2 regions of the Agathobacter sp. genome follow, and region 2 is predicted to be linked to the other one. Evidence: riboswitches for the same ligand, from Rfam matches in the RefSeq annotation. Region 2 holds a riboswitch; the other holds the start of a gene.
The links. A riboswitch is a leader RNA that binds a small molecule or an ion and turns the genes downstream of it on or off. The one in region 2 is predicted to bind FMN.
Positions count from the first base shown of each region.

Region 1: another riboswitch for FMN. It lies ahead of ribD (bifunctional diaminohydroxyphosphoribosylaminopyrimidine deaminase/5-amino-6-(5-phosphoribosylamino)uracil reductase RibD); the one in region 2 lies ahead of ACW6PM_RS07310 (ECF transporter S component).

Region 1 is NZ_CDRTEH010000001.1:207,994-216,870, forward strand. It holds gene ACW6PM_RS00965 (zf-HC2 domain-containing protein) at 1-792, opposite strand, end outside; gene ACW6PM_RS00970 (RNA polymerase sigma factor) at 785-1,210, opposite strand; gene ACW6PM_RS00975 (hypothetical protein) at 1,556-1,906, shown strand; gene ACW6PM_RS00980 (hypothetical protein) at 2,106-2,270, shown strand; FMN riboswitch at 2,565-2,679, shown strand; gene ribD (bifunctional diaminohydroxyphosphoribosylaminopyrimidine deaminase/5-amino-6-(5-phosphoribosylamino)uracil reductase RibD) at 2,847-4,007, shown strand; gene ribE (riboflavin synthase) at 4,114-4,827, shown strand; gene ACW6PM_RS00995 (bifunctional 3,4-dihydroxy-2-butanone-4-phosphate synthase/GTP cyclohydrolase II) at 4,935-6,131, shown strand; gene ribH (6,7-dimethyl-8-ribityllumazine synthase) at 6,162-6,626, shown strand; gene ACW6PM_RS01005 (Fic family protein) at 7,004-7,996, shown strand; gene ACW6PM_RS01010 (accessory gene regulator ArgB-like protein) at 8,449-8,877, opposite strand, start outside.
Region 2 is NZ_CDRTEH010000006.1:4,737-13,613, reverse strand. It holds gene ACW6PM_RS07345 (ECF transporter S component) at 1-1, shown strand, start outside; gene ACW6PM_RS07340 (P1 family peptidase) at 140-1,105, shown strand; gene coaBC (bifunctional phosphopantothenoylcysteine decarboxylase/phosphopantothenate--cysteine ligase CoaBC) at 1,140-2,333, shown strand; gene ACW6PM_RS07330 (DUF975 family protein) at 2,339-3,073, opposite strand; gene ACW6PM_RS07325 (DUF2752 domain-containing protein) at 3,208-3,636, shown strand; gene ACW6PM_RS07320 (hypothetical protein) at 3,607-4,008, opposite strand; gene ACW6PM_RS07315 (Tex family protein) at 4,095-6,410, shown strand; FMN riboswitch at 6,609-6,723, shown strand; gene ACW6PM_RS07310 (ECF transporter S component) at 6,855-7,463, shown strand; gene ACW6PM_RS07305 (YcxB family protein) at 7,582-8,079, shown strand; gene tsaE (tRNA (adenosine(37)-N6)-threonylcarbamoyltransferase complex ATPase subunit type 1 TsaE) at 8,142-8,591, shown strand; gene tsaB (tRNA (adenosine(37)-N6)-threonylcarbamoyltransferase complex dimerization subunit type 1 TsaB) at 8,591-8,877, shown strand, end outside.

The DNA of each region.
Region 1 (8,877 bases), on a different contig from region 2:
TAAAACTATAATTGCGGATTTTATAAATCCGTTTGCGTTTAAATATCGTGCATCAAAGAATATGAGCCAGGCTGCAAGTACAAAGACAAATGCTATAATACAGCCGGCCTTCATTCCGGCAACATCGTTTGTATGACCACACACCTCAATGATTGTGAGGAAAAGCCATAAGGTATCCCACAGCATAGTGATAAGAGCTTTTTTGTCTGATAAAACAGGTGGAAGCTCAATTCCTCTGATGACAAACGGAAAAAGGACAATTGATAATCCAAATATAGTTGGAACAGACCAAAGCATAAATTCATTTGAACTATACATTTTGTCAACAAAAAAGAATATCAAGAGCAGAGCAAAAACACCGCAGATTATGCATTTGGTCAGTTTTTTCTGCTGTGCCATAAGTGGAACAACTGTCATTGCAGCTACAAGAAGCATAGATGCTGTTACCACCGCAAAGGTATTTAAACCACCGCCATTTGACAGGCACACTATGAATGTAATGAGTATTGGGATAAGCAGTAATCCGGCTATTATGACTCCGGCCTTGTAGGCAGCAGTTTTTTCCTTTTTCTCATGCTGCTTTAATACACTGTCGGCCTCTTTTTTTATCATTGAATCAATAGAATCGTTTTTTAGCTCATTGTATGTATTTTGACATTTTTCACAAGTCTTAAGGTGTTTTTCAACAAGCCTTTTGCTTGAGGGACTGCATACATCGTCATAGTATAGTGGGAGTAAATCCTGAACTATATTGCAGGTCTCATCGGTTGATTGTGTAATTGGATTATTCATTTCTATCCATCCTTTCTTTGATTTTCAGTCTGGCTCTATGGTAAGTTACCCGTGCCCAGTTCTCTGTTTTTCCAAATATTATGCCTATTTGGGAGAATGGCAATTCACCAAATATTCGAAGCTGAAAGACCTCCTTGTAGGGCTCATCAAGCTCGTGCAGTATAAGATGAATCTGAAGAGCGGTATCTTTATTTTCTAGGCTTTTTACCATATTATCGGGTTGTTCGAGCTGCTCTTCGTCAAGCTCTGTAAATTTTGTGTTTTTGCGGCATTCGTCCATCGCCAGATTTCTTGCTATGCTGCAAAGCCAGGTCTGTTCGCTTGATTTGCCGGCATATGCCTTCTTTGCGGTCATGGCCTTATAAAAAGTATTCTGGGTAATTTCCTCAGCCTGATGTTGATTTTTTACAATTGTCATTACATATGAGTATACTTGCAAGTAATAGGAATTGTACAATTTCTCATAATCCAGAACTGTCACCTCCTTTGTTCATAGATTAGACGTAGAAAGGATTGTTTTGTTACAAAAAATTTTAAATTTTTTTGATCGATTTTTGATTATAGCATAAATTTTATCAAAAATCACAGACGTTAGTTTGTATATAGTATTTTTTATCAACATGTGTTAGACTAGTGTTATACAAATCGGAATTGACCGAGCTCTTTGAACGAGGGATACTTCTTGTCCGAAGGGCAAGAAGGTGGAACTGAGAAGAATTAAAACAATCGGAAGTTATAAGAAGTGGAAAAGGAGGACAAGTTAATGATAAAAAAAATAGCCATTGTACCCTATGTAACTAATGGGAGAAATTCACAGGTTGGACATGATGGACATTTTAATATTTTAAAAAAAAAGAGAAGTGCTGTATTAAAAGAAAATTTACAGTCTGTAATTAAAGCAAAAAATTGGGAAGCGGAAGTAATTGTTGATGTCAATCACGGAGATTTACAATCGCTGAAACGAGAAGGAGTAAACTTGTTTTTAATTCCAGAAGATGTTGCTAGGTATATAGACTACAGCAGTGTTAGTAAGGATGAGTGTTTCAAATTAACACATGATGAATATGAAAGCGGAAATATAGATAGAGTAGTGAAATACATAGAAGAAAATTGAAACATAATCTCTTAGAGGAGCTTATCAAATTCAAGTTGCAGGGATGATAAGCGGTTCAGTACGATATAAATTGAATATAGAAATGTAAAGACTATTTACCGTAAAACAGTAAATCGAAGTTTGTAAGGAACAGAAACTCGGAATTTTTAGAACAAAATATTTTATAAGATTAATGAGATTTTAAAAAGGAGGATTGGACATGAAAATTTTGAAAAGTATTCTTAATTATATTCCATTAGCCACGTTTATCATATTTGTGGTTACTGATGGTATTTTTTCTCTAACATCAGCATTAATTTTTGTTATTTCAACGATTGGTCTATTAATTAATTGGAAAAGAAAAAAAACAGAGATGAAGAATTGAGAAAATTCCAGTTTGTCAATTACAGGTGACATTGAAAGAGCCAGCCCATTCAAGGTGCTGGCTCTTTCAAAAATTCCATTCTAATAAATTGCACGACAATTTAGTGAAAACGGACTCCCCATTATGGAAAAATGTATATAAATGTATAAAAGTATCAAAATCGAATAATTATAAGGACTTATGCATCAGACATACTTTTGTAAAAAGGGAGTTTTAAAAAGCATATGAATATAAAAATAATCTTGACATCCAAACCGCAAAGGTTTACTATAGTTAGCGTAAGCTAATTAAATAATTATTCTTCAGGGCAGGGTGCAATTCCCTACCGGTGGTATAGCCCACGAGCCGTAAGGCATGATTCGGTGAGATTCCGAGGCCGACAGTAAAGTCTGGATGAAAGAAGATGTTGATATGATAGTGACTCTGGAGTGTTTGATACATTCCGGATTTTTTTATCTCAAAATTCATTTATGATGAAATGTAGCTAGTGCATGTTTATCTGAGATTATGATATTTGAAATCATTAGGCCCTGAACGATAATAGTTCAGGGCTTTTTTTTGCGGAAAGGAACTAAAATGACTGATGAACAATATATGAGAAGGGCGATTGAGCTTGCAAAGCGCGGCATGGGATATACCTCGCCAAACCCGATGGTCGGAGCTGTGATTGTAAAGGACGGCAGGATAATCGGAGAGGGATGGCATGAGAGATACGGAGAGCTGCACGCGGAAAGAAATGCGTTAAAGCATTGCAAGGAATCGCCACAGGGAGCAGATATGTATGTGACTCTCGAGCCCTGCTGTCATCATGGCAAGCAGCCGCCATGTGTGGAGGCAGTGATAGAAGCCGGTATAAAAAGAGTATATGTGGGCTCGGATGACCCAAATCCGCTTGTCGCCGGAGGCGGTATCAAAATCCTTAAAGAGCATGGGATAGAGGTTGTCACGCAGGTGCTTAAAGAGGAGTGCGACAGTCTGAACGAGGTATTCTTTTACTATATACAGACCAGACGTCCATATGTCGCTATGAAATATGCCATGACGATGGATGGAAAGATAGCCACATATTCAGGACTTTCAAAGTGGATAACAGGAGAAAAAGCGAGAGAACATGTGCAAAACCTGCGCCACAGGTATAAAGCCATAATGGCAGGAATAGGAACAGTGCTTGCAGACGATCCGCTGCTTACATGCAGAATCGAGGGCGGAGTAAATCCAATCCGCATAATATGCGATACGCACCTTAAGCTTCCACTGGAATCGCAGATAGTAAAGACCGCAAGGGAAGTGCCGACGATTGTTGCAGTCAGTGAGAGATATCGTGAAACCGCACAGTCAGAAGCCTTGCCTGATACTGAAAAAGATAGTATAGAAGAAAACAATAATTATCAAAAAAGCAGAAAAATAACACGGCTCGAAGAAAACGGAATAGAAATTCTGTATGTAGCTGAAAAAAACGGTCATATTGATTTAAATGACCTCATGCAAAAGCTCGGCGAAAGAAGCATAGACAGCATTCTGCTTGAAGGAGGCGGCATACTCAACTGGTCAGCCCTGGAGAGCGGGATTGTGAATAAAGTATACGCTTACATTGCACCAAAGCTTTTCGGCGGAGCGGATGCAAAAACACCGATAGAGGGAATGGGAACCGACTCACCGGCACATGCAGTGATGCTTGGAAACAGTAAGGTGACAAAGCTTGGTGATGATTTTCTTATCGAGTGTGATGTTGTGTAATTGTTACTGTTTCGCCTTGGTGAGACTGGAAAAATTGTAAACAATTTACCATGTAAATTATGCAAATGAGTGTGAGGAAAATATTGAAAAAGAAAGGCGATACACAATGTTCACAGGAATAGTTGAAGAAGTTGGAACAATAGATACAATTTCGCGTGGAGCAAACTCAGCAGTACTTACAATCAGAGCTGAAAAAGTGCTCGATGGAACAAAGGTCGGAGACAGCATAGCGGTAAACGGTATCTGCCTCACAGTCACAAGGCTCATGCCACATGCGTTTACAGCGGATGTCATGCACGAAACGCTAAACCGTTCATCGCTTGCAAATGCGATGAGAGGAGCACACGTCAATCTGGAGCGTGCGATGGCGGCAGATGGCAGATTTGGCGGGCACATAGTGTCGGGACATGTTGACGGAACAGGCAGGATTGTGGAGGTCAAAAAGGATGACAATGCCATCTGGTATACAATACAGGCCACGCCACCGCTCATGCGCTATATAGTCGAGAAGGGCTCCGTCACAATCGATGGAATAAGCCTCACAGTCGCAAAAGTGGCAGAGGATAATTTCTCGATATCAGCGATACCGCACACGGTAAGCCAGACTGTGCTAAAGGACAGAAAAGTGGGAGCTGTCGTAAATCTGGAAACAGATATCATAGGAAAATATGTTGAGAAGCTGTTATTTAAAGGGCAGCCGGAAGGAATTACAGAAGAAATGACAGGAGCACAGACAATTAAGGAAAATGCACCACATAAATCCGGCGAAAAACAGCAGAATGGAATAACAAGAGATTTTCTGGCAAAATACGGATTTTAACATAAAATGCACGGGTATCGTGTGGGTTTGCGAATGTGCGTGGGCTGAAGGGTTAAAAAATTATGTAATTGAACAGCTTCAAAATTATAAGAGAAAGGACATAAAATATGAAATTCAACACAGTAGAAGAAGCACTTGATGAGCTTCGTGCAGGAAAAATAATACTTGTCACAGATGATGAGGACAGAGAGAATGAGGGCGATTTCATCTGTGCGGCAGAATTTGCCACAACAGAAAACATCAACTTTATGGCGATGCACGGCAAGGGTCTGATATGCATGCCGATGTCGCAGGAATATGTAAAGAAGCTGCGTTTTCCGCAGATGGTGCAGGAAAATACAGACAATCATGAGACAGCATTTACAGTATCAATAGACCATGTCTCAACAACCACAGGTATTTCCGCAGCAGAGCGATCAATCACCGCAATGAAATGTGTCTCTGATGACGCAAAGCCAGAGGACTTCAGACGTCCGGGCCACATGTTTCCACTTCTTGCAAAGAAAAACGGCGTACTGGAGAGAAACGGACACACAGAGGCAACAGTTGATCTGTGCAGGCTCGCAGGACTAAAGGAATGTGGACTGTGCTGTGAGATAATGCGTGAGGACGGAACCATGATGCGCACAACAGAGCTTATGGAGCTTGCAAAAAAGTGGGACATCAAGTTCATCACAATAGCGGCACTTCAGGAATACAGAAAGATACATGAAAAGCTCGTTGACCGTGTCACAGAGGTAAAGCTGCCGACCAAATACGGCGAATTCAAGGCATATGGCTTCGTCAACAGATTAAACGGAGAGCATCACGTAGCACTTGTAAAGGGCGAAATCGCAGATGGAAAGGATGTGCTCTGTCGAGTACATTCAGAGTGTCTCACAGGAGATGTATTCGGCTCACAGCGCTGCGACTGTGGCCAGCAGCTTGAGGCGGCAATGAGACAGATAGACGAGGAGGGCAGAGGAATACTGCTCTACATGCGTCAGGAGGGCAGAGGCATCGGCCTGATAAATAAGCTGAAGGCCTATGAGCTTCAGGAGCAGGGCATGGACACACTCGAAGCAAACCTGGCACTTGGTTTTGCCGGAGATGAGCGCGAGTACTATATTGGAGCCCAGATATTAAGAGAGCTCGGCGTACACAGCCTGCGCCTTCTCACAAATAACCCAGACAAGGTATACCAGCTCTCAGAGTTTGGCATGGAAATCAGCGAGCGAGTGCCAATCCAGATGAGCGCCACAGCACATGACTTGTTTTATCTGAAAACAAAGCAGAACCGCATGGGACATATACTCTCATACTAGTAAAAATAAAAAACATAAGGAGAACGAAAAATGAACGTAATCGAAGGAAAAATGACACAGGATGGAATCAAGGTAGGAATCGTAGTAGCAAGATTCAATGAATTTATCACATCAAAGCTCTTAGGAGGAGCAAAGGACGGACTCGTAAGACACGACGTGCCGGAGGAAAACATAGACGTAGCATGGGTGCCGGGAGCATTCGAGATACCACTCATCGCAAAGAAAATGGCAAAAAGTGGAAAATACGATGCAATCATCTGCCTCGGAGCAGTAATCAGAGGTGCAACAAGCCACTATGACTATGTGTGCAACGAGGTATCAAAGGGAATCGCATCAGTATCACTCGAGTCAGAAATCCCAGTAATGTTTGGAGTAGTGACCACCGAAAACATCGAGCAGGCAATAGAAAGAGCCGGAACAAAAGCCGGAAACAAAGGATATGACTGTGCACTCGGTGCAATCGAAATGATAAATCTCGTCAGACAAATCGGATAGTTACAAATTAATTGTAATAAGGCAGAGGGTGGATTGCTATGTGTGGCAGTCCACCTTTTTAGGATTCTTTGGGAAAATATAAGTGGAATATAACGACAATGGTAAATATACTTCAATAAAATGAAACGCTTGTGTGAAGTGTATCATCGAAAAATGAATCTATTACCAAAAAAAGAATTATTTTAAAAAAATGGTAATAGAATAATGGCATAACAACTATGGTATGGTAGAATACGAATAGAAAATCTGTTACCGAAAAATGAAAATTATCAGTATGAAGGTATTAAAATTGTGGATATTTGTAGATGGATATTGTATAAAGATATATAATTATGGTAAGATAATAAGCAAGATAATAAGTAAGATGAGGCGATTTGATGGAAGAATATAAACCACCATATACTATAACTGAAAAAATGCTTAATCTGGTTTCATCTATTTCGACTAAGCTAGGGAGAATAGAGATATACCACAATTTGGATAATAAGCCACATTTAAGGAGAAATAATCGAATTAAATCGGTGCATTCATCATTGAAAATTGAAGCCAATTCGTTGACTATAGGACAAACAAAAGATGTCATAAATGGTCGTATGGTTCTTGGACCAGAGCAGGAGATTCAAGAGGTTAAAAATGCGTACAAAGCGTATGAAATGATTGGAAAGGTCAATCCATATAGTTTAGATGATCTGAAAAAAGTTCAAGGAATTATGGAATACCTATTAAAAGATGACGCAGGAAGGTTTCGCGATGGTGATGAAGGTGTTTTTAATGGTGATACCTGTATTTTTATGGCTCCGCCACCGCAGTTTGTACCTTCACTAATGCAAGATTTATTCGGTTGGATGAGTACAAATAGAAAAGAGGTACATCCATTGATAATGGGAGCGATTTTTCATTATGAATTTGTATTTATTCATCCATTTTCAGATGGCAATGGAAGAACTGCAAGACTATGGCATACCATGTTATTAAATGAATGGAATCCAGTATTTGCCTATATACCATTAGAAAGCCAGATAGAAAAATTTCAAAATGATTATTACAATGCAATTTCAGAGTGCCATGTAAATGGAAACTCGAATGTTTTTATTGAATTTATGTTGGAGCGTATAGATGATATTCTTGATGAAGTGAATGAACAAGTTCGTAAATCCATTAATGATGAATCAGAATATGTAAAACGTTTGCTTGAGGTAATGGAATTCGATGTGCCATATACAGCCGTTTCTTTAATGAAACAGCTAGGGCTTAAATCACGTGAGACATTTAGAAAGAATTATATGGATCCTGCATTAAATATTGGGGCGGTGGAACGTACTATTCCAGATAAGCCTAATAGCAAGAATCAAAGGTATATAAAGCGTTAAACTTGAAATCTCAATGAATCGGGATTTTCCAAAATGGCAACAGACAGGAATATTGTCACAAGCGTTGATCTTGTTCCACAGGATCATCTTCTTTGAATTATCGATAAAGCAATCGACTGGTCATTTATTTATGACATTGTTCGTGATACTTATTCGGATGGCATGGGACGTCCGAGTATTGATCCGGTAACGCTTTTGACACTACCAAAAAGTGGACATGTAAAGTCAGTTATGATAGATGAGGTCTTTTCTGACCCGGAGAGGCTGGCAGAAAGTTTATTGCGTAATTGGTGTTGGCAGTGGTTCTATGAGAATCGTAGGTCTGTGAAAGAGAAAGATTATGATGATATAAGAACGCTTGATAATGATGTCCCTGCAGCTCTGAAGAAACAATATTTCCAGAGGCTACAGGAATTATAACAAAAGATTCAGAAGGTTATGCAGGCGAGAGATTAGTCCTTATACAGTAACCGACCGATTAACGATGTCACAAATATAATAAAAAACACGAGTGCTTGAAGAAACATATATCTTGTAGATTTAATGTAAATAAAAAATACAGCACATATAAGGCTGAGTAGCAGTGTGAGGTATGTCTTCCGCATGAAGGTATGGTTCTCTTGGCAATCCACTTCTCGATTCGGATGATTCACAGGTCCGATTATCATAACTAAGATAGCAGAAATTATATACAATCCCAAAGAAAAATAGATTGGAACAGATAAATATTTTACTGCAAGCATGGTTGATGTCAATAACAGACAGGAGCCAATAAAGCAGGCAAGGTATGTTTTCATATGTACGCCACCGCCGAATGATCGCATTGGAATGAAAATCAGGAAGAAGAAAAGGCATTCGGGTAACATATTTAGAAAAATTGC
Region 2 (8,877 bases):
ATTTTAGACAGATTAAAAATAATTGTGAAATTGTATGTACGGCGGACTGTTAAGGTCCGCCTGTTTTATAGGAAGCTGAACCGGGAACGGTAAAATAAATATATGAATTAAAAGAAAGGCTTGATACAAGGTGAAAAATATGCATGAAATAGACATAATGGATATCGGTGGCTTCAAAATAGGCCATGCCGAGGACACTAAGGGCTTAACCGGCTGTACGGTATTCCTTTTTGATAAACAGTCACCGGCGGGAGTTGACATAAGGGGTGGCGGACCGGCTTCACGTGAGACACCACTTTTAAATCCTGTGGCAGACGCAAAGGGCATCCATGCTCTTGTGCTGTCAGGCGGCTCAGCCTTTGGACTGGATGCAGCGGGAGGCGTGATGAAGTATCTCGAGGAGCGCGATATAGGCTTTGATGTGGGAGTTACAAAGGTGCCTCTTGTGGTGCAGTCGTGTATTTTTGATCTGGTAATAGGTGATAAAAATGCAAGGCCTGATGGCGAAATGGCATACAAAGCCTGTGAGAACGCTTCGTATGATACATTTTTACAGGGCAATTACGGCGCAGGAATGGGCGCAACAGTCGGCAAATATATGGGGCGTGAGCGCAGCATGAAGAGCGGTATAGGAGCCTATGCGGTCCAGCTCGGCGAGCTTAAGGTAGGAGCAGTGGTGACACTGAACGCACTCGGTGATATCTATGATATAGATACAGATAAGAAAATTGCCGGAGCACTGGATGAGAATGGGCAGCTTTTTGATGACGAGACAGCGTATTTTGAGGCAGCGGCAAAAATCCAGAATATGTTTACAGGAAACACTACAATTGGTACAATAATAACAAATGCAAAGCTTGACAAGACCGCACTCAACAAAGTGGCATCCATGGCTCACAATGGCTATGGCAGAGCAATCAGACCCGTGCACACGATGGCAGACGGAGATTCAATCTATGCTGTATCAGTGGGCAGCGTGCCTGCCGATATCAATCTGGTGGGACCAATGAGTGCTTATGTCATGGCAAAGGCCATCGCCAATGCAGCAAGAAATGCTAAGTCTGTGGATGGCTACAAGGCGGTTTGTGATTTATACAAAAAATAGTTACTAAAATAGTTATAATACAGAGGTGAAAATCATGTTAAAAGGAAAAACAGTAGTTTTGGGAGTGACAGGAAGCATCGCGGCATATAAGATAGCAAACCTTGCGAGTATGCTTGTAAAACAACACGCCGATGTCAACGTCATAATGACACACAATGCAACCAATTTTATAAATCCAATCACATTTGAGACGCTCACAGGCAACAAATGCCTCGTTGACACATTTGACAGAAACTTTGAATTCAACGTGGAGCATGTGGCGCTCGCAAAGAGAGCAGACATCTTCATGGTGGCACCCGCATCAGCCAATGTGATAGGCAAGATGGCAAACGGCATCGCAGACGATATGCTCACCACCACGATACTTGCAGCCAAATGTCCTAAGCTAGTTTCTCCTGCCATGAACACCAATATGTACGAGAACAGGATTGTGCAGGACAACATCAAAAAGCTAGAACACTACGGCTTTGAGATGATAAAGCCTGCTGAAGGATATCTTGCATGCGGAGACACCGGTGCAGGAAAAATGCCGGAGCCACAGACGCTTTTCAACTACATAATGAGGACAATTGCCTGTGAAAAGGACCTCGCGGGCAAAAATGTACTCATCACAGCCGGAGCGACACAGGAAAAGATAGACCCGGTACGTTTTATCACCAATCACTCAACAGGCAAAATGGGACGCGCTATTGCGGAAAACTGTATGCTCCGCGGCGCGCATGTTACACTGGTCAATGCCTCAGTATCGGTTGAGCCGCCTATGTTTGTGGATGTGGTAAATGTGACATCAGCCGTAGATATGGCAGAAGTGGTGAAATCAAAGGCAGCTGAACAGGACATTATTATCATGACCGCTGCAGTAGCGGATTTTCGTCCATCACATCCGGCAGATGAGAAAATAAAGAAAAAGGACAGCTCATATGAGTCTGTAATCGAGCTTGAGCGCACAGAGGATATTCTATCATACCTTGGAGCACACAAGGCTAAGGGACAGCTCATATGCGGTTTTTCTATGGAAACCCAGAATATGCTTGAAAACTCGAAAGCAAAGCTTGCAAAGAAAAATGCAGATATGATAGTGGCAAACAACCTAAAGGTAGCAGGCGCAGGCTTTGGAACAGATACCAACGTGGTCACACTCATCACGGCTGACGACTGCACAGAGCTTGAAATCATGGACAAGAGCTGCGTTGCGGCAAGGATTATGGACCGGCTGCTTAAGATGTAGAATTACTACACCCTGCAGTCCACAGCCGGCAGTTCCCCGGTCACATCGAGGAATAGATTTGCAAAGGTCTGCTCGTAGTAAGGCTCCACCCAGAGCAGGCCGATGCCGAGCGACAGCACGCAAAGCACAAGCATACCGATGAAGCTTACGTTAATGTAGATGACCCTGAGTATGTTGCCGCGAATCAGCTTTAAGGCATGAGTCAGGCATGCAAACACGGATAAATCATCACGCGAGAGCACCAGATACAGGTAAAACGGAAACAGAATCAGTACGATAAAGCTAAGCACAGCGCTGGCAGCATATAAAGCGATAGCAATTCCCATGGTGTCACCGCTTAGCTTGAAAAAGTTTTTAGCTACAAGGAAAGGAGCCTTTGCGACCATAGAGATGGCATAATATATGATGTATGCTCCGAAATATCTGTTGGAGTGATTCATAAAACAGTAGAACACATCGCTTATACGGCACTCTTTCTTTCTGGCCATATTGAGGTGGAAGCGTATGAGTCCCATCTGTAGCACACCTATTACGATAGATAAAAGCACCTCGGCAATGTAGTATATGACGGTCTGAACCTTTGTGGCATATACGTTTCCGAGCAGGTAGGTAAACGGCAGGTCACTGAACAGATTTATGAGTGTGACAGTGAGGAAAACGCTCATGCTGAGTCTGTATCTTCCGTTTAGGTTCTCTCTTGATATTCTTTTTAATTCTTTGGATTTCTTTTTCTGGTTCATTATATTTCTCCTGAAATAATAGTTTTGAATTAATGCTTAAGTTAATGCTAAATTAAAGCTTTGACAATTGGCAGATATATAACATATACTTATATTCATATGGTTACACAAAATCACAGGAAGGACCACTCATCATGCAGACAGATGAAACAATCGACAGATATTTTTATATAACAGGCTGGATATGCATAGCTATATTTGCGGCTCTTGCAGCAGTGATTGGAGTATGTGGTACGCAGGTACTCACAAAGGTGCCTCCATGTCCGCTACACGCATATACAGGCTATTATTGTCCGGGCTGCGGTGGCACGAGAGCCACATTTGCGCTATTGCACGGACATCTGATAAGGTCGTTTGTACTTCATCCGTTTGTGCCGTATACAGCCGTTTTGGGCGGCTGGTTTATGCTGTCACAGACACTGCAGCGGATAAGCCGCGGCAGGCTGCATATCGGAATGCACTTCAGGCCATTATATATGTGGCTTGCACTTGCCATTATTGTGGTAAACTGTATTGTCAAAAATATGCTTATACTATTTTGCGGTATTCATCTGCTGAAGTAGCTCATTGTAGTCAATACCGGTCAGATTCTGGTATTCCTTTAAAATACCCTCTATGCTTCCGTATTCGTGAAGCATGGCGGCAAACGAACCGATATATATAATGAGAGTGATAACAACAGCAGCAAACGCAATCCAGAATGAGGTCATAGCCATGCTGCTCATTGAGGTGGCGCCACCCTTTGACAGCAACGCAAAGATCATGGCAAGTGAGCCGCATATGATAGATACATAAATGCAGCTGCACGACGCGATGGCAATTATTGAAAGCACAAGTGCTGCAACCTCCATATTGCGTGAGCGTTTATTGTAGAAATTGTTGTTGCCGAAATTATAGTTATAATCCTGATTATAATCAAATTTTTGTGGATCCATGATAAAATTCCTTTCTATAAAGTTGATTTTATTGTATCACTTCATTTATAATACGAAAAGAATAAGTTTTTTAAAGAGGTAAAAAAATGGATATTATTGCTGCAATTGCAGAAGAACTGCAGATTAAAAAAGGACAGGCCGAGGCCGCTGTCAAGCTGATAGATGAGGGAAATACCATTCCTTTTATCGCCAGATACCGAAAGGAGGCCACCGGCTCATTAAATGACGAGGTGCTCAGAAATCTTTTCGACAGACTGACATATTTACGCAATCTTGAGGACAAGAAGCAGACAGTGCTTGCAAGCATTGAAGAGCAGGGCAAGCTTACGGATGAGCTTAAGAAGGCAATTCTTGAGGCACAGACACAGGTGGCGGTTGACGATTTGTACAGACCTTACCGTCCGAAGAGAAGAACCCGTGCCACAATCGCAAAGGAAAAGGGCTTAGAGCCACTGGCACAGACCATTTTAGCGCAGGAAGCGTCTGTTGATATCATGGCAGAAGCCGCTAAATACGTGGATGCAGAAAAAGACGTGGCAGATGAAGCAGCTGCGCTTGCAGGAGCAAAGGACATCATTGCAGAGAGCGTATCCGACAATGCCGGCTACAGAACAAAAATCAGGGAGCTTACCATGCAAAATGGCCGTCTCATATCGACAGCAAAGGATCCTGAGGCAGAGTCTGTCTATGAGATGTACTATGAATTTGATGAAGCTCTTTCCAAGGTGGCAGGTCACAGAACACTTGCAATCAACCGTGGTGAAAAGGAAAAAATCCTCACAGTAAAGATAGAGGCACCGACAGAGGATATCATCAAATATCTTAAAAAGCAGGTTATCACAAATGATGGAGCTCCGACAGCAGCTGTACTCACAGAGGTGGTGGAGGATGCCTACGACAGGCTTATAGCCCCAGCAATAGAGCGTGAAATCAGAAACAATCTGACAGAGGAAGCAGAGGACGGAGCCATAAAGGTATTCGGAAAGAACTTGGAGCAGCTTCTCATGCAGCCTCCAATTGCAGGACAGGTTGTGCTTGGATGGGATCCGGCCTTCCGTACAGGCTGCAAGATTTCTGTCGTAGACCCTACAGGAAAGGTGCTTGATACCACAGTAATCTACCCGACAGCGCCACAGAACAAGGTAGAGGAGGCAAAGGCCGTAATCAAAAAGCTCATAGACAAACATCATGTCACACTTATCTCACTTGGAAACGGAACAGCATCGCGTGAGTCTGAGCAGGTGATTGTCGAGCTGTTAAAGGAAATTCCTGTGAAGGTGCAGTACATCATAGTAAATGAAGCAGGTGCGTCAGTATATTCAGCCAGCAAGCTTGCCACAGAGGAGTTCCCGAATTTTGATGTGGGACAAAGAAGTGCAACTTCGATGGCTCGTAGACTGCAGGATCCGCTCGCGGAGCTTGTAAAGATTGATCCAAAGTCAATCGGAGTCGGACAGTATCAGCATGATATGAACCAGAAAAAGCTCTCAGAGGCGCTCGGAGGAGTTGTAGAGGACTGCGTAAACAAGGTTGGTGTAGACTTAAATACAGCATCGGTTTCACTGCTTGAGTACATATCAGGCATCTCAAAGACCATTGCCAAAAACATCGTGGATTACAGAGAGGAAAACGGTAAATTCACATCTCGCTCACAGCTTCTTAAGGTAGCAAAGCTTGGACCTAAGGCATTTGAGCAGTGTGCAGGCTTCATGCGTATCACAGACGGAAAGAACCCGCTTGATGCCACAGGTGTGCATCCGGAGTCATACGATGCCACAAAGGCAGTGCTTGAAAAGCTGGGCTACACTATGGAGGATGTAAAGAACAGAAATGTAGTTGGAATCTCAAAGAAGGTGTCTGATTACAAGGCACTCGCAGACGAGGCAGGAGTCGGCGAAATCACATTGCGTGATATCGTAAAGGAGCTTGAAAAGCCTGCAAGAGACCCGCGTGAGGATATGCCAAAGCCAATCCTAAGAAGCGATGTTCTTGAGATGAAGGACCTCACACCGGGTATGGTATTAAAGGGCACAGTCAGAAATGTAATAGATTTCGGATGCTTTGTGGATATAGGAGTACATCAGGACGGACTTGTGCATATCTCAGAGATATGCGACCGCTATATCAAGCACCCGCTTGAGGCTGTCAGTGTAGGAGACATAGTAGATGTGCAGGTTATGAGCGTTGACCTCAAAAAGCAGCGCATCCAGCTTACCATGAAAATCGGACAGGGCACCGGCAAAAAAGATGGCAGTGCCGATAAGTCAGGTGAAACTAATCATAATAACAAGACTGACAGAAGCAATAGAAATAACGGCGGCAAGAATAGCAGAAACAAAAAGCCTTACTATATAAAGGGCAAGAAAAATAATTTCTTTGACAATATTATTCTTGATAATTAAAAATACCTTGACAAAACACCACAAAGTGCATATCATGTGTTTGTAAGTAACTATTCAGTACAGAAATATGCGGTACCGCATATTTCGTAAGAAAACGTATATTATGTAGGAGCAAGCGCCCATCAGCGCAGCTGATTCTAATGCGCTTGCGACTCGCAACTGTGAAGGTACTGAACAGTTACGTTTGTAAAATAAATAGGAATTCTTCAGGGAGGGGTGCGATTCCCTACCGGTGGTACAGCCCACGAGCCGCAAGGCATGATTCGGTGTGATTCCGAAGCCGACAGTATAGTCTGGATGAGAGAAGATTATTAGGTGTCATTACACTGTGATATTAAGTCCCGGAAGATTTTCTTCCGGGATTTTTTAAATGAGCTATTCAAATTTTTGATAGCGGCACTCACAATATCCTCAGGATTCCTTAAGCATCAAAGGAGTGTAAAAATGGACGTAACAACAAACAACACAAAATCAAAAGTAAACATCAGACTTTTAGTCGGCACAGGAATGTTAAGCGGACTCGCATTTGTACTTCAGTACCTTGAGTTCCCAATCCCGATCATGCCGGGCTTTATCAAGTTTGATTTCTCAGATCTGCCTGCACTTATCGGCGCATTTGCATATGGACCGTTAGCAGGAGTGATTGTAGAGTTTATCAAGAACCTGCTTCACTGTACAGTAACACAGAGCTTTACGGTAGGAGAGCTTTCAAACTTTATTCTCGGAGCAGTATTTACAGCAACAACAGGACTTATCTACAAGAAGAATAAGTCAAAAAAGGGTGCGATAATCGGCGCTTTAGTCGGTTCAGTGGTAATGGGAATCATCAGCTTCCCATCAAACCTTTTTATCGTGTATCCGGCATACACAAAGTTCATGCCAATGGAAGCAATCATTGGTGCATACAGTGAGCTTCTCCCATCAGTAGGCAAGCTGTGGCAGGCACTTCTGATATTCAATGTTCCGTTTACCATCGTAAAGGGACTTATATCAACACTTATCACAGTGCTTGTATACAAGAGACTGTCACCGGTTTTAAAGGGCAGAGGATAGAGAAAATACCTGACACAAGATATATAGTCACAAACAAAAAGGGCGCAGTCAATTGCGCTCTTTTCTTTTTTTAAAAGGAATGTTATAATAAACCCAAATATTTAGTTGGGAGCAGGACATGAAGCTTGAATTTGATGTAAAAGTAACAGAAAAGGATTTATATTCATTTAATATAGAGCAGGCGTACAAGGGCAGTCAGGGCGTTATATCGCTGCTGTTTGCTGTGCTCTTGGCTGCGGCAGCAGTATTAAGCGCACAAAAGGGCAACACAGGGTATGTTGTGCTTTATATTATAGTTGGCATTCTGGTGCTGTTATATGTGCCGTTTTCGCTCAAGAGCAGGGTAAGGATGATTATGAAGACAAATGAAGTTTTCTCAAAGCCACTGCATTTTGAGATAGACGAAAAGAACATAAATGTAAGCCAGGGCGAGGAGATGGCGCAGCTTCCGTGGGAGCAGGTGTACAGATTCGTGGCCAATGATAAGAGGATACTTATATTCAGCAACAGGAAGAATGCCTACATTCTCTCAAAGGAGCAGCTTGGCGACAGCTATGAGCCGTTAAAGGAGCTGGCAGGCAGCACACTGGAGAGATACAGACTGAAAATCAAATAAATTTAAATATTAAATACATAAAATATAATAAAAATAAATAGATAAAGGTATAAGCTGGTAATATGAGTAGTGAAGAAAATATAACAGTAATAGAGAGCTTTTCGGCAGACGATACGCATGCACTTGGGGTTTCGCTTGGACAGCAGGCAAAGCCGGGGGATGTGTGCACACTTGTGGGTGACTTGGGAGTGGGCAAAACAGTGCTCACGCAGGGCATAGCAGAGGGGCTTGGCATCTCTGAGCCGATAAACAGCCCTACATTTACTATAGTGCAGGTGTACGAGGATGGCAGGATGCCATTTTATCATTTCGATGTATACAGGATTGGTGACATCGAGGAGATGGATGAAATCGGCTATGAGGATTATTTCTACGGAGATGGGCTTACAATGATAGAGTGGGCAAATCTCATCGAGGAGATACTCCCAAAGAAGAGAAAAGAGATTACGATTGAAAAAGACCTTGAAAAAGGCTTTGACTATAGAAAAATAACAATAAAAGAGGTTTTATAATGAAGATACTTGCGCTTGACAGCTCAGGGCTTGTGGCCAGTGTGGCTGTCGTATCGGACGATAATCTGATAGGAGAATACACGATAAATTATAAAAAGACACATTCGCAGACACTTCTTCCGATGCTTGATGAGGTGGCTAAGATGACAGAGCTTGACCTTAAGACTATAGATTTTATTGCAGTCTCAGCGGGACCGGGATCGTTTACGGGGCTTCGTATAGGCTCGGCAACGGCGAAGGGACTTGCACTTGCACTGGATAAGCAGATAGTTTCTGTGCCTACTGT